Regions from separate parts of the Cohnella hashimotonis genome, predicted to be linked through region 1. Evidence: riboswitches for the same ligand, from Rfam matches in the RefSeq annotation. Region 1 holds a riboswitch; the other holds the start of a gene.
What was found. Region 1 has a riboswitch for glycine ahead of gcvH (glycine cleavage system protein GcvH). Riboswitches for the same ligand answer to the same signal wherever they lie in the genome.

Region 1 (14,765 bases):
CGCGGACGATGCCGGCGTTTCGCCCGTCATTATGCCCGGATTGCGGCATATCCGTCGGAAGGATGGAACAGACGACCGGCACGATATCGTTCTCTTTCGCTTTCTTGACCATTTCCTCGATATCCTGGACCAGACCCGGAATGATTTGTTCCGCCGTTTTCCTGTCGCCTGCCGTCCAGCCGTCCATCGCCCAGAAGTTGTTCACGCCGATTTTAATGACCACATGCTTCGGCTTCAACTGGATGACGTCCGCATCGAATCTTCGCAGGACATGGCTGCTGATATCTCCGCCGATGCCCCGATTCACGATAAAACGACCGCCGCGGCCAAAATAGGCATTTAACTCCCACATATGCGTGATCGAGTCCCCGATAAAAACAAAGTCAACCGGCACTTCGTGCGCGATCAAAATTTCGTTGCCGATGTCGAATTCTCCTCTGCGGCTGTCCGCCGCGGCAGCCGTTGCAAAATAGCCCGGTTTAACTAGCTGTACGCGATTTGTCGTCATATTCCCTATCCTTTCACCATGGCTCCAGGCCGTTATATTTCAGTTTAAACAGTGCTTCGGCAAAATAATAGTCTCCATAAATGGACGGTGCGTCAACGCCAATATCGGCGGCGTAGTAACCGGTCGCATGCAGCAGCAGACCTTCTTCGTCCTCGTCCCATGCGCCGTAGTTTTCATGCAAGGAACAAAGGATGCGCTCGGCTGCGTGCTTATACGCGCCTCCTTCCTCTTCCGACACCAAGGAGGCCAAGTCCAGAAGCCCTGAAGCGGCTATGGCCGCCGCAGAGGAATCTCTGGGCATGCCATCCGCATCCGCAGGCAAACGAAAATCCCAATACGGCACCGAGTCTGCCGGCAAATGATCCAGAAAAAAGCGCGCCACCTTCTTCGTGGCCGAAAGATACTTTTCCTTGCGGGTGTATGTATAGCTAAGCGCAAATCCGTACAAAGCCCATGCCGCGCCCCTTGCCCACGCCGAATCAGCGGTGTAGCCTTGGCCGGCCAGCGCTTCCTTCCGCTCGCCCGTTTCCGGATCGAAGCTGACGATATGATGAACGGAGCCGTCTTCTTGCAAAAATTCCCGAAGCACCGTATTCGCATGAATCTCGGCGATGAGACGGTACCGCGGATCGGCGATTTCCTTGGAGGCCCAGTACAGGAGCGGCAAATTCATCATACAGTCGATGATCGCCCAACCGGCGTGATCCTCGTCGCCCCAGTTCGGCCAGGCGCGGATAAACCCGCCCGCCGGATTAAATCTTCCGGCAAGCAGACTGGCTGCCATTAGCCCGTGGCGCTTGGCTTCCTCGTCTTGCAGGAGCTTATATTGATTAATGCTGCTTAACCCAAACATAAAGCCGACATCGTGGTGCAAAGCGTCGAACGCCCACAGCGTCTTGCTGATCTGCTGCTCGCATTGTACGGCCAGCTCCTTCAACCGTTCATTTTGGGTGTCCCGGTAGACCAACCATAGCAGACCCGGCCAAAATCCCGCGACCCAATCATGCGCAGGACTTCTGTTGTAGCGGCCATTGACAGAGCCATTCGGGAATGACGCTCCGATGTTTGCGCTCGTTCTGCCGATCTTGTCGATGACCTGCCGCCAGGCTTCTTCCGCCCAATTCGCCTTCACATTCATCTTGTTCCTTCCTTCTGCAGGTGGCTTGCCATTTATTTTGACATTCCCTAAATGCGAATGAAATGGCCGTGTTTCAAGGTTATGAACTTTACTTAACCATGTCAGCAAGCCGTATCCGCCATCCGAACACGCCAAAGAGCCCCTGCTTCCTCGAAGCAGAGGCTCTCCCTTTACGCGATTTACACCAGACTGCCGCCCTTTTGCCGATACTTGAGAATGCCCTCGGACGCCCGGAAGGCGAGCGCGCCGACCGTGTCGGTCGGATTGTAGCCCGAGTTGTGCGGGAAGGCGCTGGCGCCGACAACGAACACGTTTTCCGCATCCCACATCTGCAAATACGTGTTGACCGCGGACGTGTCCGGCGAAGCGCCCATCACGACGCCGCCCGTATTGTGCGTGGACTGGTACGTCGTGATTTCGTACGGGCCGAGCTCCTTGAGCTGGTCGATATGGCTCGCGCCCATCTCCTTCATGATCTCCGCGCACTTGCCCGACAGGTACAGCGCGAGCTGGCGGTCCTGCTCCTCGAAGTCGAACGTCAGCCGCACGAGCGGATCGCCGTACGCATCCTTGTATGTAGGATCGAGGTCGAGGAAGTGATGGCGAAAAGGCATGCACGACCCCTGCCCGCCGACGGACAGAAAGCGATTGGCGTATTTGACCGAGTTGGCCTTGAACTCGGCCCCCCAGGATGCGGTCCCTCCGGGCACGGGATTGTTGGCGATCGGACGCATGCCGGTCTGGCTGAGGCTGATCGAGCCGCCGTGGATGAACTTCAGGTCAGTATGGTCGAAATTGTCCCCGTTGTAATCGTCGAGGGATACGCCGAGCGAACCCGCGCCCGCGTACGTGTTGAACTGCTTGTCGTCGAAAAAGCCGGCCGCGTTGCCCTTCAGCACCTGGTATGCGTAGTTGCGGCCGATCACGCCCGTTCCGCTCGCGGGATCGTACGGCTTGCCAAGCCCCGACATCAGCATCAGCTTGACGTTGTTGAACACGTAGCTGGTCACGACGACGATATCCGCCGGCTGCACGAGCTCCTCGCCCGTCGTGACGTCCGTATACATGACGCCGGTCGCCTTGCCCCCCTGGTGAAGGATGCGGCGCACCTGCGAATGCGTGCGAATCTCGAACTTGCCCGTCTTCAGCGCCACGGGAAGCACGGTGACGACGGGGTCCGCCTTCGCGCCGTACTCGCAGCCGAAGCGCTCGCAGAACGCGCAGTACTGGCAGGCGGCGCGGGAGATGCCGTCCGGATTCGTGTAGGGCTCCGACAGATTGGCCGACGGCATCATGTACGGGTGGAGCTTGAGCTTGGACGCCGCGTCGCTGAACATGCTGAGCGCGGGCGACTTCTTCATCGGCGGCGTCGGATAATCGGCCGAACGCTTCCCTCCGAGCGGGTTGGGCTCGCCCGAGATGCCGGCGAGCTTCTCGAACTTGTCGTAATACGGCTCCATCTCGTCGTAGGTGAGTCCCCAGTCCTGAATCGTCATGCCGTCCGGAATCTTGTTCTTGCCGTACCGCTCGATCGTCTTGGAACGAATCTCGAAGTCGTACGGTAGGAAGCGATAAGTTTGCCCGTTCCAGTGGACGCCGGCTCCGCCAAGCCCTTCGCCCAGCAGGAACGAGCCGTACGAGCGCATCGGCAGCGCGCGAATTTTCTCCGTGCTCCGGAAAGTCACCGTATCCTTCGATAAATCCTGCATCAGCTCGTACCGCAGTCCATAGCGGAGCTCGTCGTGGACCATAAAATAGTCCTCCGTCTTGCGTTCCTTGCCTCGCTCCAGGCCGACGACGTTCAGCCCGCTCTTCGTCAGCTCGGCGGCGATGATGCCGCCCGCCCAGCCGACGCCCACGATGACGACGTCCGTTTTCGGCAGCGTTTTGGCCATAGTTGGTCTTGTCCTCTCCGCCTTAGTGGGCGCTTAGATGGTCTTGCAGGCTGCTCGGCGCGATGACCGCGAAGTCCTTGTCGATGACGTCCGTGTAGCTCATCTGGTTGCCGGGGTAGCTTCGCATTTTCCAGCCGTTCATGTCCGCGTTGCCGCCGTACAGCGGATCGCTGTACGCGCCTTCGAGCGTGCTGCTCCGCAGCATTTTGAAAAAACCGCTCGCCGAGATCGTCGTCAGCTTCACCTCGTCGGACTCGAACGCCTTCAGCACCTCGTCCTGCTGCTCGGCCGCGAGCTCCGAGAAGCCCTTCGTAAATTTCGTCTGGCTGTAATTTTCCAATTCCCGCAGTCCGATCTCGAACATTTCCCGCCGTTTCAAGCGGCCCTGATAGCCCTGCACCTTCTCTCCCGCGTAAAAGGGAGGCGACATGTATTCCCTGGAATTGAATCCCCACTCTCCCGCCAGCTGGTGGTCGATAAAAAACGGGACGCCGAGCGCGAGCGCGCCGGGACCGGCGTCGTCTGCCGGAAAGATCCGCTCCGTAGCCGCCGATACGATGCCAAGCTGCTCCTGCGTAAAGAACATTGGCGCGCGATTGTAGCTCTTGATGTCCGCAGCCGTGCCTTCGCCCGTTTGGGGAGCGTTCTCCGTTTTCTTCGACGGCCGGATCAGGCTGCCGAGCGCCCCGCCCACGATGACGCCGCCGACCGCATAGCCGGCCTGGACGAGAAATTTCCGCCGGGAAGGCTGCTCGACGTTGTCATGGCCGGAGCCGCCTTTGTGATTCTGGTCAGCCATCCTTTCACCTCCAATTTTCGTTCCGGATTTTCCCGATTAGTTTTTTCCAAAATTAAGTCCTTATGCATTCCGGGCGGCTGGCTATGCTAACTTCAAACCAATCCAATATAAGGTGGAGATTCGCCATGGCAACCGCAATCGCAACAAAGCGCCGGATGCTCGCGATCGCTTGCGCCGCAAGCGTACTGACGCTGGCCGCCTGCCAGAGCCACAGCTTGCGCGAGCAGTCGGTCAAGCAAGCGGCAGACGCGCAGCGCATCGTAGACGACCGGCTGAAGCTGCACTCCGTGCAGCGGCCGCAGATCGCCGGACAGCACGATCCGGCGGTCATCCCGAGCGTCGACCGGGAGAAGACGAGGACGACCAACCAATACGGCGCGTCGGGACAAGGCATGGGCAGCGGCGTGCTGAGCCGGATCGGCAGCTCGGGGCTGCGCGGGCGCGGCGCCTCGTCGGACCTGGAGGCCGAGCTTGCCGGCGCAGGGTTGGCAGGCGTTCGCGTGCTCGTGGCAAACGATACGGTGTTCCTCGCGGCCAAGGACCGGGGACCGTCCGCGTCCTCGACGGATCACCTTCAGCGCAAGCTGCTGAGCAATACCGGCGGCCTGTCCGGCAAAGGACCGGAGCCCGGTCCGCACGGCGGCATCGGCATACGCTCAGTCGACACGGACAGGACGGATACGCTGGCCGCAGCCGAGCAATGGCTGAAAGACCGCGGCTTCGGCGAACGCATCGTCACCGTCGCCGGCCCCGAGGCCGTCGCGCTGATCGACCGCTTGCGGTCGCAAGGCGCGGACGGGACGTCCGGCAGCCACGATCAGGAGATCGCGCAGCTGATGAGGCTGGCCGGCGCGGCGAAGGATGGGAAGTAATTCGGAGATATTTGAAAGCAGACATAGGAAAAAGCCGCCAGGGAAGATCGCCTGGCGGTTCTTTGGCAGTAGCCTATACAGTTAGCGGCCTGACGCCGACCGTCTGAACGCATTACAGACCGCGCCAAATTCCAGAGTGACGCCGGCAGCGATGCGCGATCGGACAATGCCTCCCGTGAGCGCGATTCGCCTGCCGGAGGGGAACAGATGAATGCCTGCAAATTTACATCCTTTTTCTACATGACAGACTTCGAACAATAAAAAGATGCGAATCTGCAGGCTTTGATCTCTTTCCCTTTGTGATTTTCGGGTTTCACAGCTAAATAGATGCTGATTTGCAGGCATTTTCGCTTCCGCTCGTCAAATCGGCTGAAAGCCTGCACGGATGCAGGCATTTAGCTACTGGTTTACAGAAGGCGATATTTTATCCCCGCATCATGAAGCAGGCCGTTCCGAGCTTACAGCTTCAGTCATTGATCGTCTGCGTAAAAGTCTGGCTACTTGCTCGCGAGGAATGTCTCGTATTGCCCGGCATCCATCAGACCGCCGACCGCCTCCGCGGGATCGCCATCCACCTCGACTTCGACGATCCAGCCTTCTCCGTAGGGGTCCGCGTTGACCTTCTCCGGCGCAGTCAGCAGCTCCTCGTTCACGCGTACGACTTTTCCGTCCACCGGGCTGAACAGATCCGACACCGTCTTGACCGACTCGATCGTCCCCATCGGCTGATTCGCCGCGAGCGCATCGCCTACTCCGGGCAGCTCGACAAAGACGATGTCTCCGAGCAGACTCTGCGCATAATCGGTGATGCCAACCCGAATGACGCTCGCCGTCGCCTCCGCCCACTCATGCTCCTCCGTGTAACCCAAACCAGCCTTGATCTCGCTCATCTTCGTCATCCTCTCGTTTAAGGTCGCACCGCTGCCTGCCGCAATAAGCGCCGAACGGCAAAAAAGGACAGAGCAACGGCAAGCTGCCGTATGCTCTGTCCCGGGTACCTGAGAGATTAGACGGGGCGTTCGCTCCGCCCTTACCCCTTTGGTGGCTGTTCGCTCTCTCCAGAGGCGCGTCGGATGGCGGTACTTTTACCTGAAAGTTTGATCCTGCGGCGGGCCGGCCGCGGACTTGCTCCTTCGGTGCCGCGCCGTCGGCGCAGTCTCTCCCTGCCATCGTCATCCGCAAATATAAGATTTTACACGGATAGCTTAATTCACGCGGGGAATGGATGTCAATCGATTTGGCTGAATCAAACAAACTTTTACTGGTCATCGAAGCTGCGTCGACGAATAAAACGGACACAGCATCCGCTATTGCTTAAAATGAAGCGCAATGAAACGCTAACTGCATAAATAAAGAATCTGGTGTCCGTAAGGCTTGATTTTAAGCGCTTTGCGGCGAAATAGCGGATGCTATGTCCGCTGCGGGGAGGACTGGAAGGCTTCGGTGGCTTCGATGGTTTCGGTGGTTTCGGTGGTTTCGGTGGTTTCGGTGGCTTCGGTGGCTTCGGTGGCTTCGGTGATTGGATGCGCTTGACGGTTTAGTAAGATTGGTGGCGGCTAGGTCGCTTCAGTGGATTGGGTTCCTTTGCACATCCTCCTACTCCTGCCTCTCTTCATCCTCCGTCCCGCGCTCCTCCCGCCCGCTTGCCTCCTGCGAATGTCCGCATTCAATTGCGGCGCCGCCTTTCATTTCCTGCCTGTACTCGGACGGCGTGCAGCCCGCCTTCTTGCGGAATACCTGGGAGAAGTGGCGCACGTCCGGATAGCCGACCCGCTCCGCGATATCGCCGATCTTCAGCTCCGAGCCGCCCAGCAGCTCCATCGCACGCGAGATTCGCAGGTTGGTGACGTACTCCTTGAAGCCCGTCCCCGCCTTCTGCTTGAACAGCTGGCTGAAATAGACCGGGTTCAGGTACACGATCGACGCCACTTTCTCCAGTCCGATCTCCTCGCCGAAATGCGTATGGATGTACTGAACCGCGACCTCGATCGCCTTTTCTCCCCCGCTCGCGTAGTGATCGTACACCTGCGCGGACGATGCGCTTCGCATGCGGCGCACCTCGCCGGGCACGGCTGCCAGATCGTCGATGCGCCCCGAATGCAGCACCTGGAACGGCGTTTTCAAGTAACGCTTCAGATGGGTGCGGAGCTTGTCGACGAGCAGGCCGAGCCCAGCTTCCTCCCGCAGCGTCACGAGTCCAAGCAGGCTGTGCGCGTCAATGCTCGCGACGAAGCCTTTGCCGGCGGAATCCATCAGCTCGGTCAGCACGTTCTCTACGATGAAGTGCTCCAGCTTCGTATCGGCATCGCTGTCCAGACGCACCATAAGCAGGTTGAAGTACGGGTGGCTCTCCGTGAACGGCGCGATATCGATGCCGCCCAGGTCGAGACCGGACGCCCAACGCGCGAATACGCCTTCCCGAAGGAACCGCAGATTGCGCTTCATCAGGTCGGCTTCTTTGTTGCGCTCGCTCTCCTCCGCGATCTCGCGCGCAAGCTCGTCGATCAGTCCGATTAGCGACTCCTTGCCGATCGGCTTGAGCATATAGTCCCTGGCGCCGAGCCGCACGGCCTCCTGCGCGTACGCGAACTCCGAATGCGCCGAGATGACGACCCACTTCACCTGCGGCTGCATGCGACGGGAAAATGCCATCAGCTCAAGTCCCGTCATGCCGGGCATCAGCACGTCGGTCAGCACCAGATCGACATGCTTGGTCCGAAGCGCTTGTACGGCTTCTTCCGGATTCCCCGCGAGCAGGACGCGATGCTCGGGGAAACCGCGGGAGATCGTCCGCTCGATGCCGCTGCGGATGACTTCCTCGTCGTCGACGACGAGAATATTCATCAAGAATCCCCCTCTTCTGCGGGTTTCGGAAACGAAACCATAATCTTCGTGCCGCGCTCGCATTCGCTCTCGATACGAAGCCCGAACCCTTCCCCGTACATCAGCGCAATGCGGCGGTGCACGTTCGCGAGCCCGATACCCCGGCGTCCTGCGGCATCCTCCTGCCGGGCCGGCGCCGCGGCCGCATCCTCCAACGACTGCCGGATGCGAAGCAGCGTCTCCTCGTCCATGCCGACGCCATTGTCCTCGACGACGATGACGAGCGCGTCCTCCGTCTCCTCCGAGCAAATCCGTAGCACGCCTTCTCGGCTTAGCGGCTCAAGCCCGTACTTCACGGCGTTCTCCACGATCGGCTGCAGGATCATCTTCGGCACCTGGGCGCCGAGCCAGCGCTCCTCCACCTCGATCTCGGTATTAACGCGACCGCCGAGCCGCGTCTCGATAATGGTGAGATAGTGGCGCAGCTGCTCGAGCTCAAGCCGGAGCGGCGCGCGCGAGGCCTCTTCCCAGTCACTGCTGTACCGAAAAATCCGAGAAAGCGCCAGGATCAGGCGCCCAAGCCGGTCGTTCTCCCGCTCGTCGAGCAGCCAATAGATCATGTCGAGCGTGTTAAACAAAAAGTGCGGGTTGACCTGAGACTGGAGCGCCTGCAGCTGGGCGTTTTTCTCGCTGATCGACAGCAGCTTTTCTCGTTCGATCAAGTTGTCCATCTGCTGGACCATCCGGTTGAAAGAGCCCACGAGCACGTTGAGCTCCTGATAGGAATGGACGCGGACCCGCCCCTGAAAGTTCCCTAACTCGACCTGCTTCATTTGCTGAATCAGCCGCTTGAACGGCGAGGAGAACGAGCGCGACACGAGCGTCGCCAGCGCCGTGGCCGCCGCGACGAGCAGGATGACGACCGTGAGCAGGAACCGCTGCGTCTGCTTCAGCTCCAGCTTCAGGTCGCGCTTCGGCGTCACGCCGATAACCGTCCAGTCCGCCGTGCCGATCCGGGCCGCCGTCAGCAGCGCGTCCTTGCGGTCGCGGACGGCGACCTCGCTTTTCTTCAGCGCGCCCGGCCAGTCGGCGGGCAATGCCTCCGCCTCGGAACCATCCACCTCCGGCCTGGTCCGGACAATCACGTTTCCGGCCGAATCGCGGATGACGACACTGCTGCCCGGCCCGATGCTGGCGTTGGAGAGCGCCGAGAGGATCGGGTCCTCCTCCGTCTCGATCAGCACATAGCCGACCGACTTCATCGTGCTGAGCTCGAACAGCTGGCGGCCGAACGCGAACACCGGGCTGTCGATGCCGCCGCTCATCGGCGCCTGCGGGTATACGCCCAGCCAGCGCATATCCCCCTTGGACTTTTGCAGCTCGGCATACCAGTCCGTCATCTTGTAATCCCGCGTCGAAGATCCGATCGAGCGGTCGAAGCTGTACACCTTGCCCTGGCTCGAGATGACGTGGATGCCGACGATATCGCTCCGCGAATAGAAGATCGCGCCCAGAATATCGGTGATCTGCCGCTCCCGGTTGACAGAGCTTACTTCCGGGGAGCCCGCGGGCGTCTTCTGCTGCAGCAGCTGCATCAGCTCGTTGTTGCTGTTGAGCGACTTGGTGACGCTGTCGTAGCCTTTGAGCATGAGCTCGAACAGACCGACCGTTTGCGATATGTTTTTTTTCGCGATGACGCCGACCTTGTCCCTGATCTGTTCGGTCGCCCGCTGATAGTAGACGAGGCTGACGATGAGCAGAAGCCCGAGCATGCTGAAGAGGAAGATCAGGAACAAGCGGCCATGGATGGACTGGAATCTTTTTCTCATTCTCTCATCTTATCCCTTAACCGCGCCCGCTACCATGCCTTTCGTTATTTTCTCGGCCAGCAGGAAGTAGACGAGGATGACCGGCAGCGCTCCGAGCACGAGGAAGGCGCCGATCGCCCCGTAGTTGACCGAGTATTGGCTGACGAAGCTGTACACGCCGAACGGCAGCGTCTTGAGCGCTTCCTTGGAGATGAACGTGGCGGCGAGAATGTATTCGTTCCACACGTTGATGAACGTCAGGATGCATACCGTCATGATCGGCGGCACCGATACCGGCAGGATGATGCTGCGGAAAATGCGCAGCACGTTCGCCCCGTCCATGATGGCCGACTCCTCGATCTCGTGCGGAATCGTGCGTAGAAAGCCGCTCATAATGAAGACGGCGATCGGGATCTGGAACGCGATATAGGGCAGGATCATCGCCCAGCGCGTGTTCAGGACGTGGATGTTTTTGAAAATGAGCATGAGCGGCAGCAGCGTGCTCTGCAGCGGGATCATGAGGCCCATCAGGAAGATCAGCATGACGATATGGCCGTACTTCCAGCGAAAACGCGTAATCGCGAAGGCGGCGAGCGACGCGAGCAGAATGACGCAGACCATCGTGACCGAGGTCACGATCACGCTGTTGAGCAGGTAGTGCCAGTAGCGGCCGCCCGCGAGCGCGTTCGAATAGTTGCTCCATTGCACGGAGGCCGGCAGGGCGAAGAAGCTCCCCGACAGAATCTCCTCGTTGGTCTTGACCGAGTAGATGAGCAGCCACAGCAGCGGGTACAGCTGCGTGACGAGCAGGACGCCGAAGAAGCCGAATACGATCGTCTTTTTGAGGGAAAACCCGCGCCTTCGAGTCTGGACGGCAGGCTCCCGGACGGCGATGCTGGCGGATTGGCTCATGGGGTTGCGCCCCCTTTCCTATTTTCGCGGCATTGGCGGCATTAGTTGTAGCGCTTCTCGATGCGGTTGAAGAGCAGGTTGATGATGACCGTCGCAGCCAGGCACACGACGACGAGGAAGCAGGCGATGGCGCTGCCGTAGCCGTATTTCTGGGACAGGATCGAGATGTTGTACATATGGCTGGCCAGGACGTCCGTCGCGTGCGCCGGTCCGCCGGCCGTCGTGACCATGATGAGGTCGAACGACTGCAGCGAGCCGATGAACGAGAGCACGACGGAGATCTTGAAGATCGGCACGATCATCGGCAGCGTAATATATCGGTCGGCCTTGAAGCCTTCGGCGCCGTCGATCTTGGCGGCTTCGTAAATATCGGCCGGTATGTTCTGGATTCCGGTAAATTGAATGAGAATATGATAGCCCAGATACTGCCACAGCCCGATGACGATGATGGCGTAGATCGCCACCTTCGGCTCCGACAGCCAGGCGTGCGTCCAGGAGTCCAGTCCGAGCTTGATGAGGATCTGGTTGATCATGCCGCCTTGCGAAGCAGGGTTGTAGATTGTTTTCCACAACTGCCCGATGACGGCGACGGACAGGATGACGGGCATAAAGTAGCTCGATACGAGAAAGTTAGGCTTGCGGACGAAGCGGCTGATGAGGATGGCGACGAACAGCGCGAGCGGCAGCTGCACCAGCATGGAGAAGCCGGCCAGCATGAACGTCCGCCGGACGGACGGCCAGAATACCGAGTCGTTCGTGAACATGCGGTGAAAATTGTCGAGACCGACGTGCTTGGCGACGCCGATGCCGTTCCAATTGAGGGTGGCGTTATAAAAGGACACGATGATCGGCGCGAAAACGAGGCCGACGTACAGCAGCAGACAAGGCAGCACGAACGCCGCGATCGTCCAGCGGGATACCTTCAGTACATTCAAGGCTGACGCCTCCTTCAGCGGCTCCGGCGATACGGATGCGGAGGGAGGCGCCGGGCGTCCCCCTCCGTACCGCTATCGTCTGCGCCGATTATTCTTTGTTGTCTTCGTAAGCCTGCTGGTGCTCCTTGCCGACCGCAGCCGCGTCTTTCTTGGAGACGAACAGGTTCTGGATGCTGGACAGATGCGCCTGGGAGGTAGCCGGGTTCATCGTATTGTCGAAGGAGATGTCGCCGCCCGTGACGTCCTTGAACATCGCGAGCACTTCCATCGCCATGTCGGAGTAGCCGGCCGCCTTGTAGTCGCCGTCCACCTTTTGCGCGACGCCGACGGCGCCCTTGACCGCGAACGCTTCCTTCGGATAGTTCAGCATGAAGTAGTTCAGGAAGTCGAGCGTCTCCGGCAGGTGCTTGCTGTTCTTGGATACCGCGAACGCGCTGCCCGGCGCCAGCATGAACTGGTTCGGATCGCCCTTGCCGCCGACCGTCGGGAACTTGAACACGCCGACGTTGCCGTCTTTGTTCGCGTCGGATACTTCGATGCCGCCGGTCGCCCAGCTGCCCATGAAGTACATGGCCGCTTTGCCCGTCTTGAACAGGTTCTCGCCCGCGTTGTAGTCGAAGCTCGTCGCGCCTTCCTGGAAGGCGCCCGCTTGCACGAGCTGCTCGAACGCGTCGACCGCGCCCGTGAACGCCGGGTCCTCGAACGTCTTTTTGCCGTCGACGACGTCCTTCAGGAAGCCCGGTCCGCCGTTCGTGCGGAGCAGCACGTTCATGAACAGGAACGAGCCGGTCCAGGTGTCCTTCTCGCCGATCGCCATCGGCTGGATGCCTTTTTCCTTCAGCTTCTTCACGTCGGCGACGAGATCCTCGAACGTCGTCGGCGGCGCGTCGATGCCTGCTTGCTTGAACAGCGCCTTGTTATAGTAGAGCAGCGCGATGTTGTTGCCGTCGGGCAGCGCGTACAGATTGCCGTCGAAGGTATAGTAGTCCAGGATGCCGGATTGGAACGTGTCCTTCAGGCCGTTTTGCTCGACCATCTCGTTAAGCGGCGCGAACAGGCCGGCGTCGACGTAAGGCTTCATCTGCGCGGACGGGTTGACGATCGTGATGTCCGGCACCTCGTTGGAGGCGGCCTGCGTCTTCAGCTTCTGCTTCTGCTGGTCGGTGTTCAGCGAGTCGAGCTCGATATGGACGTTCGGGTGATCGGTCTCGTACTGCTTCACGATCTTGTGCAGCATGTTGTATTTCGGATCGGTCGGGTCCGGATAAATGTTCTGGAACGTAATCGTGACTTTCTCGCCGCTGGCTGCGCTGGAGGAGGCAGGCGCGCTGGCCGAAGCCGAAGCGGACGTGGAGGCCGAAGCCGATGGGGAAGCCGCCGCGTCGCCGCCGTTGTTGCCGTTATTGGAAGAACCGCAAGCTGCCAGGCTGACGGCGAGGAAGCCCGCCATCGCGGTGCCAGCCACTTTTTTGCCGGTCGTATTCATGTTCAAATCCCCCTTGACTTGGTATAGCCTCATTATGCTCGGAGGTGTAATCGCATACAATGCGTATACTTAGGAGTCGATGTTTGTTTTCTTAATATGGCTTGAAAATGGTGCGAATATGGTTTGCGCAACATCGGACTTCGCGCGCTGCCCGGAGTTGAGGGGGAGCCTCCGCAGACCCGCACGCTCGTCGACCCGCATTCCGCTGCTGCAGCCGCAATTTTTACGCTTGCAGCTTCCGTCAACCCGCATTCCGGCAATGCAGCAGCACGCTATTTATGTAACGCTCGTTTCTCGCTTGCAGCGGACCCGCACCTCGACAGCGCTCGCACGCAATCTTCGCGCAGCGCAAAGGAGTCTCCCTCCCCGCTACCCGCGGTTCGGGAGACTCCTTTGTACGTAACCTATAACCTTCTTCGCACCGGGATCCAGATCTCGCTCCGGTAGTCCGGCTTGCTCGTGTCCTGGCCCTCGTTCCACAGCAGCTCGGGACCCGGCGCCAGCTCGTAGCTGGAGGACGGAAACCACTCGGCGTAAATCCGGCCCCAGACGGACTGCAGGGCCGACGGAAACGCGCCGGTCGCCTCGAATACGGCCCACTCCGAAGCGGCCACCTCCAGCGCGGATAGATGCGCGGGACATTCCCGCGTCGTCGCGGCGCCGATGTACTGATCGACCTCGCCGCCGTCCTTCCTTCCCTCGGAGAAGTTGGCCGAGGCGCTGATCAGCCCGGCCGGCTCAATCTCGGACAGCCCCTTAATCTCAGCGATTAAATCCGGCGTCAGACGGCCCCATAACTCGGCGATGTGCGGATTGACGCCTTCATAGATCAAAGGCACCCGCTTCATGATGCCGACGATGCGAAACGCTTCCTTTTCCACTAACCGATACTTCATCTCGTCGCCTCCCTCGATCGTCAATCGGAAGGTCATCCGCGGATAGGCCTTGAGCGGCCGGCCGAGCCGACGCGCCTCGGAAGGCGTCAAGCCATGCATCGCCTGAAAGGCGCGGGCGAACGAATCCGCCGTACCATAGCCGTACTTCACGGCTATGTCGATGACCCTCGCCTCGCTGCCGATCAACTCGAAGGCGGCCAAGGTCAGCCGTCTGCGCCGTACATACTCCGTCAGCGTCACCCCCGCGAGCGATGCGAACATGCGCCGAAAATGATGCTCGCCGCAGCAGGCCCGCCGAGCGGCTTCCCCGATATCCGGCGCCTCCTCGTCCGCGAGATGCGCTTCGAGATACGCCAGCCCGTCGTTCAACCGGTCAAGTCCGTTCATGCGCCAACCTCCCTTCGCCTTCAAGATTAACAAGATCGGTACGGAGAGGTCCGACAATTCCGGTGCAGTTTCGGACGGATGACGATGCGATGCGACGAATGTGGTGCGATACGATGTGATGCCGTGCAATGCGATGCAATGCGATGCGGTACGGTCGGCGCGATGCGATCATATGCAAACGAGAGCGCGGGTTACCCGCGCCTCCGGATACTGCCGTCTATGCCTTCACGATCTTGGCCGGATTGTTGATCTTGTAAGGAATCGGATGCTTCGCAAGCTTCTTGGCGACGACCTTCGCCTCAAACG
Region 2 (14,765 bases), 3.8 Mb from region 1:
CTGGGCGGAAATGACCCGCTGCACGCATCGGATGCTGGGTGGGCGGTCTCCCGAACTGGAGCGGCATGCGGCGCTGACGGAGCTGATCATACTCCTGTTGGACATCGTGGACGATCTGCAGGATCGGGATAGCCCCGGCAGACCTTGGATGACTTGCGAGCCGGCCGTTACGCTCAACGCGGTACTCGCGATGTTCGCGGCGATTCTCGGCAATTGCGACAGGCAGGGGATTGGTATCAGGATCGGCGGTCTGCTGGCAAGATCGATTCAAGGGCAGCAGGCAGATATCACTGATAAGGTGCAATCGGAAGAAGATTATTTTCACATGATCTCGGACAAGTCAGGCGCACTGATGCAGCTTGCCGTCTATATGGGATATTCGCTCCTCGACGGGATCGATTCCGATGTGCAAGAGACGCTCGACCAGCTGGCCGTATGCGGGGGGATCGTTTCCCAGATTGAAAACGACGCGAGAGACGTGCTGAGGCTCGACTTCAAGAACGATCTTTTGCACAAAAAGCATACGCTGCCCGTCCTGTTCATGCTGGAAGACAGTCACGCAGAATTTCCGGCGCTGGACGAATATTATGAGGGAGTGCTGTCACAGGAGCAATTCGTCGATAGACAACAAGAATTTGTACAGTACGCACGGGATTCGGGCTGCATCGAATATTGCAAGGTCGTGCAAGCGCTCTACAAAGATAAAGCGAACGAACTGTACGATCTGCTGCCGCCGATGCAAGAGCCGTGGGCGGGGAAGTTCAGAGAAATATTTGTCCCCGATTATGAGGTTCGGTATAATGCAAGTTGAGAGGGGGGCGTTAGTTGATGGCAAATCACTTTGCCGGAATGCGCTTAACTCATGCAAAGCCTGCGAATAGGGCGATACTTTGCATGGGGCCGGACTTTCAGCGTTAACCGATCGCCCGTACCAGCGTTATCGTTTCTAATCATGGGCTTTGCACCTAATTAGCGTTCCATACTAATTAAGGGGCTGAAAAGCATGCAACCATTCATTAGAAACCACCAATATAACCTGATTAAAAAACAAGTCGGTCTGCTGCAGCACGCCTGCGCGACTGTCGCGGATCCGAGGATTGTCGAATCGGTCCGTTCCAATATGCAGTTCAAGCTCGCAGAGGCGTTTCCCGATGCGAACGAAGCGGCGCTTGAGATTGTCCAACGCGGATCCGAGCTCGGTACCGCGCCGGAGTTCCAGCTGTATCTGGCTTCTCTGGAGAGTCACCGCATCGCGTTCGAACCCGGGACGGAGCAGCAGCTGAAAAAGCTGTATCCGAAGATCAAGAAGCTGAAGCTTCCGGATCTGGCCGCGCTGGATAGGAAAGCGATCAGCTATCTGGGCTGGTCGGACATCGCTTCGAACAAGCTGTTTATCGTGTACCCGCTGGATGGCCGGCTCGTCGGCATTGAGGGAAGGTTCACGCCGACGAACAAAAAGGGCACCTGTTTCGTGTGCAATCGGCAGACGGAGGTTGGCCTGTTCACGGCACTTACCAAGTCCAGGCCCGCGAACGCATCGCCGGACTACTACAAGGCGATCGGCAATTATATGTGCGCGGACAGCGAGGTTTGCAATCATAACATTACGGATCCGGCGCCGCTCGAGCAATTTTTGAGCAACGTTGTGAAGTAGAGGCATCGTTTGTGAAGAGAAGCAAGGGCAGTGGAGCAAGGGCAATGAAGCAAGGGCAGTAAAGCAAGGGCAATGACGTAAGAGCAGTGAAGTAAAGAAAGTAAGGCAGGAAGCAGAGCAATGAACGGTGAAGCGCATAGGGCTTCACCGTTTTTTTTCTTATACTGACTCGGGCGGCGGTGATTCGAAGAGTAGCAAGGATGCTTTTGACGAGTCGGAGTTTTCGGGATGTCGGGCGAGTCGAATAACCTGCATTTATACATGTATTTTCAACTGGCGCACGAGGCATGATGAAATTCATGCAAATAAGCAGGTAAATGCGCTGTACGATCCATAAATGAGGTGGAGGGAGGAAAATAACTGCTTTTTGGCAGTTGTTTTGTCCAGATGCGGCGATATCGGCAAAAAAGATGTATATTTGCAGGCATTGCAGTGAATGGTCGAATGCGAGTGTTCTACCAAACCGTCCGAACGGCAGTCGAATGAGCCATCGATAGCCTACCGCGCGAATCGAGTTCAGATGCTAGTCAAATCCGCTGGGCACTCTTCCATGTTTAGCACACAGCGGCCGTCTTCACGACGGGTTCGTCGACTTCGCCGCGCAGCAGCGCGATCTCGTGCTTGTATGGCGGATTGACGTACTTCTTCGCCCCGATCGACGGCGTCTCGAGCAGCATGGGGAGGCCTTGCAGCTGAGGATGCCGCACGACGTAGCGGAGAGCATCGAGCCCCATGAAGCCGTGTCCGATATTTTCGTGCCTGTCCTTGCGCGAACCACGCTCGTGCTTGGAATCGTTGATGTGGAGCACTTGAAGCCGGTCCAGCCCGACGATGCGGTCGAATTCGTCCAGGACGCCGTCAAAGTCGGCGGCGACGTCATAGCCCGCGTCATGGATATGACAAGTGTCGAGGCATACGGACAAACGCTCGTTGTGCGTAACGCCACCGATGATACGCGCCAGCTCCTCGAAGCTTCTGCCGCACTCCGTACCTTTGCCTGCCATCGTCTCGAGCGATACTTGAACGTCAAGCCTTTCGGACAGCACTTCATTTAACCCTTCAACGATCCGGGCGATGCCCGCTTCCGCGCCCGCGCCGACGTGCGATCCGGGATGCAGGACAAGCTGCCGGCTGCCAAGCGCTTCGGTGCGCACCAATTCTTCGTGCAGCAGCTCGACGCCGAACTCGAACGTTCGCGGTGAGATTGTGTTGGCCAGATTGATGATAAAGGGCGCATGAACGACAATGTTCGAAATACCGTGCTCGCGCATATGGGCAGTGCCTAGTTCAATATTGAGCGCTTCGATCGGCTTGCGGCGGGAATTGTGGGGCGCGCCGGTGTAGATCAGAAACGTATTTGCGCCATACGATGCCGCTTCCTCGCTGGCTTGCAGCAGCATGCGGCTGCCGGACATCGATACATGCGAGCCGATTAATAAAGACATGCCTGCATTACGCCTCCTCGGAAGAACAGTTCCATTCGCAAGTAAAATTACGTTGACCTCATCATAAAACGCCGGGGGTTTCCGGTCCAATGCCAAATAAATCAAAAGCGCGCAGCCGCTCCGATCAGGAGGGCTGCGCATCGGCCAAGCGTATCTTCAGCTGCAAGCGCAGTTGAGCACCGGCTTGCGGGCGGCGGTCGTCTCGTCGAGACGACGGACGACGGTGTCGTAAGGCGCATTCAGGACGAGCTCCGGGTTCGTGCGAGCCTCCTCGGCGATCCGAATCATCGTATCGATGAAGCCGTCGAGCGTCTCCTTGCTCTCGGTCTCGGTCGGCTCAATCATGATGCATTCCTCGACGTTAAGCGGGAAATAGATCGTCGGCGGGTGGTAGCCGAAGTCGAGCAGCCGCTTGGCGACGTCGAGCGTGCGCACGCCATAGGGCTTGAGGCCCCGGCCCGACATGACGAACTCGTGCTTGCACACGCCGGGATACGGAATCTCGTAGTGCGGCGCGAGGCGGGCCATCATGTAGTTGGCGTTCAATACGGCGCATTCGGACACGTGGCGCAAGCCCTCCGGTCCATAGGTCCGAATGTACGTGTACGCGCGGACAAGGATGCCGAAGTTGCCGTAGTATGCCTTGACGCGTCCGATCGATTGAGGGATATCGTAGTCGAAAAAATAAGTGCCGTCTTCGCGGCGGGCGACGATCGGCTTCGGCAGGAAGGGGATCAGCCTGTTCTTCACGCCGACGGGGCCCGCGCCCGGCCCGCCGCCGCCGTGCGGCGTGCTCATCGTCTTGTGCAGGTTCAAGTGCACGACATCGAAGCCCATGTCGCCCGGCCGGGCGATGCCCATAATGGCGTTGGAGTTCGCGCCGTCGTAATAAAGCAGGCCGCCCGCATCGTGGACGATCGCCGCGATCTCGACGATCTGCTCCTCGAACAGCCCCAGCGTGCTCGGATTGGTCAGCATGAGCGCAGCGGTGTCGCCGCCGACCGCCGCGCGAAGCGCCCCCAGGTCGACCATGCCCCGCTCGTCGGACTTGATCGTGACCGTCTCGAATCCGGCGACCGTCGCGCTCGCGGGATTCGTGCCGTGCGAGGAATCGGGCACGATTACCTTCGTCCGATGCTCGCCGCGACTCTCGTGATAGGCGCGGATCATCATCAGGCCGGTCCATTCGCCGTGAGCGCCGGCTGCCGGCTGCAGCGTGACCTGGTCCATGCCGGTGAGAACGGCGAGGTCGTTTTGCAGGGTGTACATGAGCTCGAGCGCGCCTTGAATGCTCTCCTCCGGCTGATAGGGGTGAATTTTGGCGAAACCGGCAAGGCGTGCCGTATCTTCGTTGATTTTCGGATTGTACTTCATCGTGCAGGAGCCGAGCGGGTAAAAGCCGTTGTCGACGCCGAAGTTGCGGCGGGACAACTCGGTGTAGTGGCGGACGACGTCGACTTCGTACACTTCGGGCAGCGCGGCCGGCGTCTCGCGCAGCATGGAGGCAGGTATCAGCTCGGAGGCCGGAACCTCAGGCACGTCGCATGGCGGCAGCGAATAAGCGACGCGTCCGGGTTTGCTCAGTTCAAAAATCAATGCTTTTTCTGTCGGTCCTGCATTCGTCGATGCGGTCATACGGCCACCTCCTCCAATTTGGCTGCGAAGCTGTCGATTTCTTGACGCGTGCGTTTCTCGGTAACGGCAATCAGCATATGGCCTGCCAGCTCCGGATACGCGATGCCCAGGTCGTAACCGCCGAGAAAGCCCGACGACAGCAGCTTCAGATTCGTCTCCCGGACGGAGACGCCGTACGGCAGCTTCACGACGAATTCGTTGAAGAACGGTGTGCCGAACGGCAGCGCGAATCCGCGCCTCGCCAGTTCGCGGGCTGCGTAATGCGCCTTTTGCAGATTCAGCCGAGCTGCGTCCTGCAATCCCTGCTTGCCCATCGTCGACAGATAGATCGACGCGCACAAGGCGAGCAGCGCCTGATTGGAGCATATATTGGACGTCGCCTTCTCGCGGCGGATATGCTGCTCGCGGGCTTGCAGCGTCAGGACGAAGCCGCGCTTGCCGTCGATGTCGGTCGTCTGGCCGACGATGCGTCCCGGCATCCGGCGCATGAGCGGCTCCGCAACGGCGAAGAAGCCGCAGGTCGGGCCGCCGAGCGATTGCGAGATGCCAAGCGGCTGCGCGTCGCCGACGCAGATGTCCGCGCCAAGCTTGCCCGGCGTCTCGAGGAGGCCGAGCGCCATCGGATTGGCGCTGACGACGAGCAGTCCCTTGACGCCGTGGACGATCGGCTCGATGGCGGCCAGGTCCTCGATCGCGCCGTAGAAGTTCGGCGACTGGACGAGCACGGCCGCCGTGTCGTCCGTGACCGCTTCGCGCAGCGCGGCGAGGTCTGTGACGCCGTCCGCGCAGCCGATCTCGGCGATGTCCAGATTAAGCCCGCGCGCCATCGTGCGGAGCGCCTCGCGCGCTTCCGGATGGACGGCGCGGGAGACGATCAGCTGCTTGCGCCTGGTGGCGCCTGCGGCGAGCGCGCCCGCTTCGGACAGCGCGGTGACGCCGTCGTACATGCTGGCGTTGGCGACCTTCATGCCGGTCAGCTCGCAAATGTACGATTGAAATTCAAAGATGGCTTGCAGCTCGCCTTGGCTGATTTCAGGCTGATAGGGGGTATAGGCGGTATAAAATTCGGAGCGGGAGATCATGTGATTAATAACGACGGGAAGGTGATGGTCATAGATGCCGGCGCCGAGAAAGCTCTTGAAGCGGTCGGTGTCCGCGTTGCGCCCGGCCAGCGCCTTCATATGCTCCAGCAGCGAGAACTCGTCGAGCGCGCCGGACATCGGCAGCGTGCCGCGGTAACGAATGGCCTCCGGAACGTCGCGGAAGAGCGCCTCGACGGACGAGACGCCGATCGTCTCCAGCATGTCGGCCTGGTCCTGCTCGGTCATAGGGATGTATCGATGGAGATTTGGCATGGCGATTCATCACTCCTTGGGCAGTCTCTTGTAAAAAGGCGTCCTGATCACTTCGGCCTTCAGCCGTTTGCCGCGAATATCTACTTCGACCCCGGTGCCGGGCGCGGCGTAAGCAGCGTCGACCAGGGCAAGCCCCAAGCTGCGCTTCAGCGTCGGAGATTGCGTTCCCGTCGTCACCTCGCCGATCCGCAGATCCCCCGCAAATACGGGGTAGTGGGAGCGGGGGATGCCTCTGTCGATCATCTCGATGCCGACAAGCTTGCGGGGCAAGTCTTTTTCCTTCTGTCTCACCAGCGCGTCCTTGCCGATAAAGTCTTCCTTGTCCAGCTTGACGAAGAAGCCGACGCCCGCCTCCAGCGGGGTGATCGTGTCGGACAGCTCTTGCCCGTACAGCGGCAGGCGCGCTTCGAAGCGGAGCGTGTCGCGGGCGCCGAGACCGGCCGGCACGAGTCCATACGGTTCTCCCGCAGCCATCAGCGTGTGCCAGACGTCTGCCGCCCGATCGGCGGGGACATAGAGCTCGAAGCCGTCCTCGCCGGTGTATCCTGTACGGGAGATCAGCACGTCTGCGCCGGCCAGCGGCGTTTGCTCATTGAAGCGGAAGGAGGGGAGCGCCAAAACGTCATGCGTCGCGCCGGCAGCATCCAGGATATCGGCAGCGCGCGGCCCTTGAAGGGCGAGCAGGGCGTAGCGGTCTGAAGCATTTTCGAGGGAAACGTCCCCGAAGAGATGGGATCGCATCCATGCGAAGTCCTTGTCGATGTTGGCGGCGTTCACGACGGCCATGTAATGATCCGCAGCGATCCGGTAGACGAGCAGGTCGTCCACGACGCCGCCGTTCGGGTAACACATGAGCGTATACTGTGCCTGGCCGTCCGTCAGTTTCGAGACATCGTTGGTCGTCACCCGCTGCAGGAAGCGTTCCGCGCCGCCGCCCGTCACGATGAACTCGCCCATATGGGAGACATCGAACAGGCCGGCTTGCTGACGAACCGCGTCATGCTCCTTCTGAATCCCCGAAAATTGCACGGGAAGCTCCCAGCCGCCAAAGTCGATGCAGCGGATGCCGGGAAGTTCGGCATAGACCGTGTAGAGCGGGGTTCTTTTTAATTCGGTCATCGTGGTCGTTCGCCTCCTTGAATCAAAGTCTCGATCGATCCCGTTTCGACGCAAAAAAGGACAGCCGCAAAAAGAAAGCGCGCCCCCAGCCGAAGCTGCCTGCGTCCTCTTTTCGCTCTGTCCTTTGTACCTGAGAGTTACCTTGAATCCGTACCCGGAACCAAGTTTCCCCGTGGGTGATCCCGCGTCCCGCCGCGGAATGCTCTCCAGAGTCGCGTCCGGCAAAGGTCCTTTTGCCTGAGAGATTCTCCTCTTGCGAGGGTTACTCCTTCGGCGCCGCCTCCACGTTCATCAGGGGCGATCTCTCCCGCTGCCATCATCCGCACTATGCTTTTGTCGTTACAATCTATTCATACATGAGTCTGGGAGGAAGTGTCAACGGTAAATTGCATGGTATACTGGGAGAACCGAAAATCAGGGAGGCATCGACATGAACGACAGCATGACTTTGGCGGATGCATTCCAAAACAGCAAGTATCCGATCGTCGGCCACGGCAAACGGAACGTCCAGGTGCTGATGGAAGCATTCGAGGGAACGGATGCGGACGCGAGCAGCGATATGTACGGAAAAGGGGAGATCATCGAGCGGTTTCAGGCGAAAATGGCCGCTTATCTCGGCAAGCCGGAGGCCGTATTTTTCCCGAGCGGCACGATGGCGCAGCAGATTGCGCTGCGGATTCACTGCGACGAGACGGGGAAAGGGAAGGTCGCTTACCATCCCCTTAGTCATCTGGAGCTTCACGAGGAGGACGGCCTGAAGGAGCTGCACCGGATCGAGACCGTGCTGCTGGCCGAGCGCGACCGGCTCATCGGGCCGGCGGATGTCCGATTGCTTGGCGACGACGTCGCATGCCTGCTGCTCGAACTGCCTCAGCGGGAGATCGGCGGTCAGCTGCCGCCCTATGCGGAGCTTGAGAAAATTGCCGCTTACTGCCGCAGCCGCGGCATCAGATTGCATCTGGACGGCGCGCGACTGTTCGAGATTTTGCCGCATTACGGGAAGTCTGCCGCCGAAATTTGCGCGTTGTTCGACAGCGTGTACGTCTCTTTTTACAAAGGACTGGGCGGTATCGCGGGAGCGATATTGGCGGGGGACGCAGCGCTGACCACGCGGTCGAAGATCTGGAAGCGCAGGCATGGCGGCGATCTGATCAGTCTGTATCCGTATGTGATCAGCTCCGAATACTACTTCGACAAGCGAATCGGCAGAATGGCGCAGTATTACGAGGAAGCGAAGACGCTGGCGGCCATGTACAACGATTGCGGGGATCCGATCCGTACGGTCCCGGCGGTGCCGGCGTCCAATATGTTCCATGTCCAAGCGGACCTGGAGAAGGAAGCGCTGGAATCGCTATTGGTGGAAGTATGCGAAGCGACGGGAGTCGGCTTGTCCGCTTGGGTCCAGGGGCTTGAGGATGGTGGCAGCGCCTATGAGGTAAGCATCGGCGACCGCTTTGCGGCGGTACCGGATGACCGATTGCGCCAAGCGTTCGCGCTGCTGAGAGAAAAGCTGCAGGAAGACGGGTATCGGGCTTAGAGCTAGCGCGCATCCTAATGCGGGAATGGCGTTTGTCTTAAAGCGAAGGAGACCGATATGCGCAAAAACGAATTCGAAGCGCTTCAAGCCCTGGAGCGCCATGCGACGCCTTTTCTAGGGGCAGCCTACGCGGAAGCGCTCGTGGAGCTTGCCGGCGAAGCCAAATTCGCGCTGATCGGCGAAGCTTCGCACGGCACGTCCGAGTTTTACGTCGAGCGGGCCGAGCTGTCCAAGCGGCTTATCGTCGAGAAGGGCTTCAAGTTTATTGCCGTCGAGGGCGACTGGCCTTCTTGTTATGTGCTGAACCGTTATGTAAAAGGCGACGACGCAGCCGGCACGATCGCCGCGGAAGCCCTCCGCGACTTTGCGCGCTGGCCGACCTGGATGTGGGCGAATCGCGAGATCGCGGCGTTCGCAGACTGGCTTCGCGTTTATAACGACGGCAAGGCCGAAGAAGACAAGGTCGGCTTTTACGGCATCGATCTGTACAGCTTGTGGGAGTCGATGGACGAGATTCTGAAGTACCTCGCGCAAAAAGACGGCACCGACCTGGAGGCGGCCAAACGCGCCTTCGAATGCTTCGAGCCGCACGGACGAGAGGAGCAGCAGTACGGAATCGCGGCCAATTTCTATGGCGAGGGCTGTGAAACGGAGGTCGTTGCGCTGCTGCGCAAGCTGCAGGACAAATGGCAGAGTGCGCGATCGGGAGACCGCGAGGATGCGCTTGCGGCGGAGCTGAATGCGCTCGCGGTGAAGGGAGCGGAGGATTATTACCGGACGATGATCCGCCACGATGCCGAATCCTGGAACGTGCGCGACCGGCACATGGTCGAGGCGCTCGAACGTCTCATGGCCTACCACGGGCCAATGGCAAAGGCCGTCGTCTGGGCGCACAATACGCATATCGGCGACGCGCGCGCGACGGACATGGCCGATGAAGGCATGGTGAATGTCGGGCAGCTGCTGCGCGAGACGCATGACGGCGATGTCTATTCAATAGGCTTCGGTACTTATGAAGGAACCGTGATCGCCGGACGAGGTTGGGGACGCCCTTTTGAGGAGATGAAGGTGCCCCCGGCACAGTCCGGAAGCCTTGAAGAGCTGCTTCATCGGTTCGAGCCTGCCGACAAGCTGCTCCTGCTCGACGACGCCGAGCAGGTGCTGCGCGAATCGAAGCTTGGCCATCGCGCGATCGGCGTCGTTTATCATCCCGAATACGAGCGGGGCAACTACGTGCCCACGACGCTGGCGGAACGATACGACGCATTTATTTTTCTGGACCGGACTTCCGCGCTTGCGCCGCTTGCCGTTGAAGCAGCCTTTTCATAGCCCCGCCAAGCCAGCTTCTGAAGGAGGAGATCCATATGCCCATCGAAAAAGAGCTGCACGATCTGAAAACGGAGCAGGCCGGCATCGTCGATCAGCACGAGACGCGCATAACGGACGAGCCCGTGCTGATTCAGCCGCCGGAGGTCAGCCCCGGGCCTTACGGTAAGCATACGCAGGAATCGGGTAAGCGGAGAAGAGAGTGACGAAGAAAAGAAAATACCGAATGAACGAAAAGAAAATACTGAACGAACGAAAAGGCGCCTCCACGGCGTCTTTTTGACGTTAAGCCCGCTGCAGGTTCACTAGACTTGTTCGACCATCACTTCCATGCCCGCTTCGGTCATCTCGTGAAGCTGCTGTTCGGTGATCCGGCTGTCGGTGATCAGCAGGTCGATCTCGCCGGGCTCGGCGAATTGGACGAACGAATTTTTGCCGATTTTGGCGCTGTCGCACAAGAGCACGACCTGCGTCGCGATCCGGATCATCGTCCGCTTGACCTCGGCCTGGTTCATGTCCGGCGTCGTGCAGCCTTTGCGGACGCTGAAGGCGTTGGTGCCGAGGAACACCTTGTCTACGTTGAGCTCGGAGAGCAGCTTGACGGCGAACGGACCGACCGTACAGTGAAAATGTCGGCGCAGCATGCCGCCGATGACGACGACGGACACGTTGTCTACGCGCTCAAGCATCGAAGCGATCTCAATATCGTTGACGATAACGGTCAGGTTCTTTTTGCCCTGCAGGTGATTGCACATCTGCCTGGTCGTAATGCCGGCATCCAAAATGATAATATCGCCGTCCTCGACCAGCTCTGCCGCTTTTCTGGCGATCGCTTCCTTCAGGCTTAAATCCTTGACCGTCTTGTCTTTGTTATCAGGCTCGAAGCCGACCGTCGCGGCATCGCTCGGAATCGCGCCGCCATGCGTGCGCTTGATCAGACCCCTTGCTTCGAGATCCCGCAGGTCGCCCCGAATCGTAGCCGGCGACATCTTGAAAAAGGCGACAAGGTCGGGTACGAGCACCTTCCCGCGCTCCTGAACCATTTTGGCAATGGCTGCCTGCCGCTCCTCGGCGAACATGACGTCCGAATTTCCCTCGTTCATGGCCATCTTCCTTTTAAAGGTTGAATGATTATCGCAAATTAGATCATCCGATCGCAAAAATGATCAATCGAGTAGATGAGTCTTCTGAATTATACTATATAACAGCGAATGATTGTCGTTTATTCGTAAAGTGATGAGTGATAAGCTTAAAACCTACTGAGTCGAAATTAAACAACAACAAAACGCGTGCGAACGACAGCAATAATCAACTTTTGAAAAGCGGGTGAAAGGGCTCATGCAGCAAAAAGAGATCGGCGTATGCATCATCGGAGCAGGCAGAGCGGGTATGATCCACGCCGCCAACTTCCGGAAAAACGTGCCGTTGGCCAGACTTGTCGCCGTCGTCGACCCGAACCAGGAAACGGCCGCATCGGCTGCGAAGGAGCTTGGAATCGACCGCTACTATACGGACTACAAGCAAGCGCTCGAGGACGCGGAGATCGACGCCGTCGTCGTCGTGACGCCGACGATCTATCACCGCGATATCGTCGTGGCGTCCGCGCATGCGGGCAAGCATGTGCTGTGCGAAAAGCCGATGGCGATAAGCGTTCGCGAATGCGACGAGATGATCGCGGCTTGCGAGGCGGCCGGCGTCACGCTGCAGGTCGCGTTCATGAGACGCTTCGACGAGAGCTTCGTCGAAGCCAAACGCGCGATCGACGAAGGTGCGATCGGCGAAGTCGTGCTCGTCAAGTCGCTGACGCGCGGACCGAGCCAGCCGATGCCCTGGATGTACGATCTGGCTAAGAGCAACGGCCCGCTCGCCGAGGTCAACAGTCACGACATCGACACGATCCGTTGGTTCTCGGACTCGGAGGTGTCCGAGGTGTATGCGATCGGCGGCAACTACCGCAACCGGCATGTCTCGGCCGACTTCCCGGACTTTTACGACAATGTCTCGCTCACCGCCCGCTTCGCGAGCGGCGCGCAGGCTAGCATTGACGGCGCGGTCGCCGTCCGCTATGGATACGACAGCCGGGTGGAGATTCTCGGCACCGAAGGCGTCATCTTTCTTGGTCAGACGCACGAGAAGACGACGATCGTCGCGGGTCCGGACCGGCTCCTCCGACGGCCGTTCATGAACAGCTGGCGGTCGCTTTTCAAGGAAGCCTATCTCGCCGAGGATACCGACTTCATCGCCGCCATTCTGGAAGGCAGGCCGCCGCGCGTGACGGGGCATGACGGCAAGATGGCCGTGCGTGTCGTCGAGGCCGGCAACGCGTCGATCAAGACCGGCGCGCCGGTCAGGCTCTAGGGAGGAGAAGCGAATATGTTAGCGGCCAGATTGTACGGACCCGGCGATATTCGGCTGGACGAGGTGCCAATGCCGGTCATCTCCGATCGGGAGATTCTCGTCAAGGTAAGGAGCGCGGGCATCTGCGGCACGGATATGCGGATGATCAAAAACGGATTTCCGGGCATCTCGGCGGAATCGCCGCGGACGCTCGGGCATGAATTGAGCGGGGAGATCGTCGAGGTCGGTTCGCTTACGACCGGCTACCGGGTCGGAATGCGCGTCGGCATTGCGCCTAACATGGGCTGCGGCATTTGCGGGGAATGCATCCGCGGCAACCAGCATCTGTGCGCAAGCTACGAGGCGCTTGGCGTTCAGATGGACGGCGGCTTCGCCGAGTATGTTCGAGTGCCGGAGCAGGCGCTGCGCTTCGGCAACGTCGTCGAGCTGCCGGCGCAGGTGACGTTCGACCATGCGGCCGTCAACGAGCCGTTGTCGTGCGTGTACAACGGGATCGAGCAGTGCCCGATCCGCGCCGGAGACGACGTGCTGATCATCGGCGCCGGTCCGATCGGCATCATGTATGCGCAGCTGGCCAAAATGTCAGGCGCTGGCAGGGTTTTCCTGAGCAACCGATCGACGGGCCGGCTGGAGCTGGCGCGCCGGATCGATCCTTCGTTCATCGCGCTGCCGGCAGACGGGTTGAAGGAAAGTTTGCTAGCGCAGACCGGCGGCCGGGGCGCGGACGTCATCGTGACGGCCAATCCGTCGCCCGAAGCGCAGCAGCTCGCGGTCGAGCTTGCGGCGATGGGCGGACGTATCAACTTTTTCGGCGGCCTGCCCAAGGATAGCGTGCCCGTCGCGCTGGACACGAACGTCATCCATTACAAGCAGCTGCTGGTAACGGGCAGCACGAAGGCGAACAACGCGCATTTCCGCAAGACGCTGCAGTTCATCGCGAGCGGCATCCTGGATGTCGGCAAGCTCGTATCCGCGCGCTATGCGATCGGCCGCTTCGACGAGGCGCTCCGCCACGCCGGCAGCTCACAGGGCATCAAGACGGTCATTGCGTTCGACTAGAGGGGAGAAGGAGTTAAATGCCATCCGACAATAGCCGCTCGAACTGCGCGATCGCCGTAGACCTGGGCACGCAGGGGACCAAAGCCGCGCTTATCGCGGCAGACGGCCAGATTCTTGGCAGCGCGTTCGTGCCTTCGAACCTGATTCGTCCCGCGCCAGGGCAGGTCGAGCAGGATCCGGACGAAATGTTCGGCTCGGTCGTCTCCGCCATCCGTTCGGCGATGGATCGAACGGGCGTCTCGCCCGCGCGCGTGGCGGCAGTCGGCATCGGCGGCCAGATGGCGGGCGTGCTCGGCGTCGACGAAGACTGGCATGCCATGACGCCCTACGACTCCTGGCTCGACAGCCGCTGCGAAGCCGCGATGCCGCTCATCCGGGATTGGGGCGAGGAAGCTTTTATCGGCATCACGGGCAGTCCGGTTACCTATGCACACGGTCCCAAGATTTTATGGTGGCGCAGGGAGCGACCGGAGGTCTATCGCTCGATCGCCAAGTTTCTCGTGCCCAGCGCCTACGTCGCCGGCAGGCTCGCGGGCTTGCGCGCGCAGGATGCCTTTATCGACCATACGCATCTTCATTTCACCGGCTTCGCCGACGTACAGCGGATGGCCTGGTCGGATGAGCTCCTGTCGGCGTTCGGCGTGGAAGGCGACAAGATGCCTGCCATCGTCCGGCCGTGGGACATCGTCGGCGGGCTAGCCGATCGTTATGCGGAAGCGGCGGGGCTGTTGGCGGGCACGCCGATCGCCGCGGGACTTGGCGATACCGCCGCGGCTACGCTCGGCGCGGGCATCGCGCGGCCGGGCCTGCTGTTCGACGTGGCGGGCACCGCGTCGGTGCTGTCCTGCTGCACGGCCGCGTATCGGCCGGATACCGCGGGCAAGACGCTCATCTATGCCCGCTCGGCGCTGCCCGATCTGTGGACGCCGCTTGCTTATATCAATGGCGGCGGGCAATGCCTTGCCTGGTTCAAGCGTATGACCGGCTTGGACTACGACGAACTGAATGCGCTGGCCGAGGCGGTGGAGCCGGGCTGCGGCGGCCTGACGTTTGTTCCGCATTTCGGCGGGCGCGTCTGTCCCAACACGCCGGCGCTTCGCGGCAGCTGGACCGGCCTTGCCTGGTCTCACGAGCGAGGCGCGCTGTTCCGGGCGATCCTCGAATCGGTCGCCTGCGAATACAAGCATTATCTTGGCACGCTCGAGCGGCTCGTCGGGCATGCGGCGTATGAAGCGGTCCATGTCGCGGGCGGCGGCGCGCGCAGCGCGCTGTTCAAC

Region 2: another riboswitch for glycine. It lies ahead of gcvT (glycine cleavage system aminomethyltransferase GcvT); the one in region 1 lies ahead of gcvH (glycine cleavage system protein GcvH).

The regions. Positions count from the first base shown of each region.
Region 1 covers NZ_JAGRPV010000001.1:6,852,488-6,867,252, forward strand. Annotated here, with positions in the region: gene KB449_RS27225 (GDSL-type esterase/lipase family protein) at 1-508, opposite strand, end outside; gene KB449_RS27230 (glycoside hydrolase family 88 protein) at 522-1,646, opposite strand; gene KB449_RS27235 (GMC family oxidoreductase) at 1,826-3,541, opposite strand; gene KB449_RS27240 (gluconate 2-dehydrogenase subunit 3 family protein) at 3,564-4,340, opposite strand; gene KB449_RS27245 (hypothetical protein) at 4,466-5,212, shown strand; gene gcvH (glycine cleavage system protein GcvH) at 5,710-6,102, opposite strand; glycine riboswitch at 6,196-6,276, opposite strand; glycine riboswitch at 6,280-6,388, opposite strand; gene KB449_RS27255 (response regulator) at 6,809-8,056, opposite strand; gene KB449_RS27260 (cache domain-containing sensor histidine kinase) at 8,056-9,864, opposite strand; gene KB449_RS27265 (carbohydrate ABC transporter permease) at 9,874-10,755, opposite strand; gene KB449_RS27270 (carbohydrate ABC transporter permease) at 10,797-11,690, opposite strand; gene KB449_RS27275 (extracellular solute-binding protein) at 11,779-13,176, opposite strand; gene KB449_RS27280 (AraC family transcriptional regulator) at 13,581-14,459, opposite strand; gene KB449_RS27285 (hypothetical protein) at 14,677-14,765, opposite strand, start outside.
Region 2 covers NZ_JAGRPV010000001.1:3,041,833-3,056,597, forward strand. Annotated here, with positions in the region: gene KB449_RS12245 (polyprenyl synthetase family protein) at 1-811, shown strand, start outside; gene KB449_RS12250 (FusB/FusC family EF-G-binding protein) at 1,004-1,654, shown strand; gene KB449_RS12255 (deoxyribonuclease IV) at 2,209-3,099, opposite strand; gene gcvPB (aminomethyl-transferring glycine dehydrogenase subunit GcvPB) at 3,256-4,734, opposite strand; gene gcvPA (aminomethyl-transferring glycine dehydrogenase subunit GcvPA) at 4,731-6,089, opposite strand; gene gcvT (glycine cleavage system aminomethyltransferase GcvT) at 6,099-7,208, opposite strand; glycine riboswitch at 7,324-7,420, opposite strand; glycine riboswitch at 7,424-7,528, opposite strand; gene KB449_RS12275 (threonine aldolase family protein) at 7,639-8,745, shown strand; gene KB449_RS12280 (erythromycin esterase family protein) at 8,803-10,074, shown strand; gene KB449_RS12285 (hypothetical protein) at 10,110-10,277, shown strand; gene KB449_RS12290 (DeoR/GlpR family DNA-binding transcription regulator) at 10,377-11,174, opposite strand; gene KB449_RS12295 (Gfo/Idh/MocA family oxidoreductase) at 11,410-12,429, shown strand; gene KB449_RS12300 (alcohol dehydrogenase catalytic domain-containing protein) at 12,445-13,488, shown strand; gene KB449_RS12305 (xylulokinase) at 13,506-14,765, shown strand, end outside.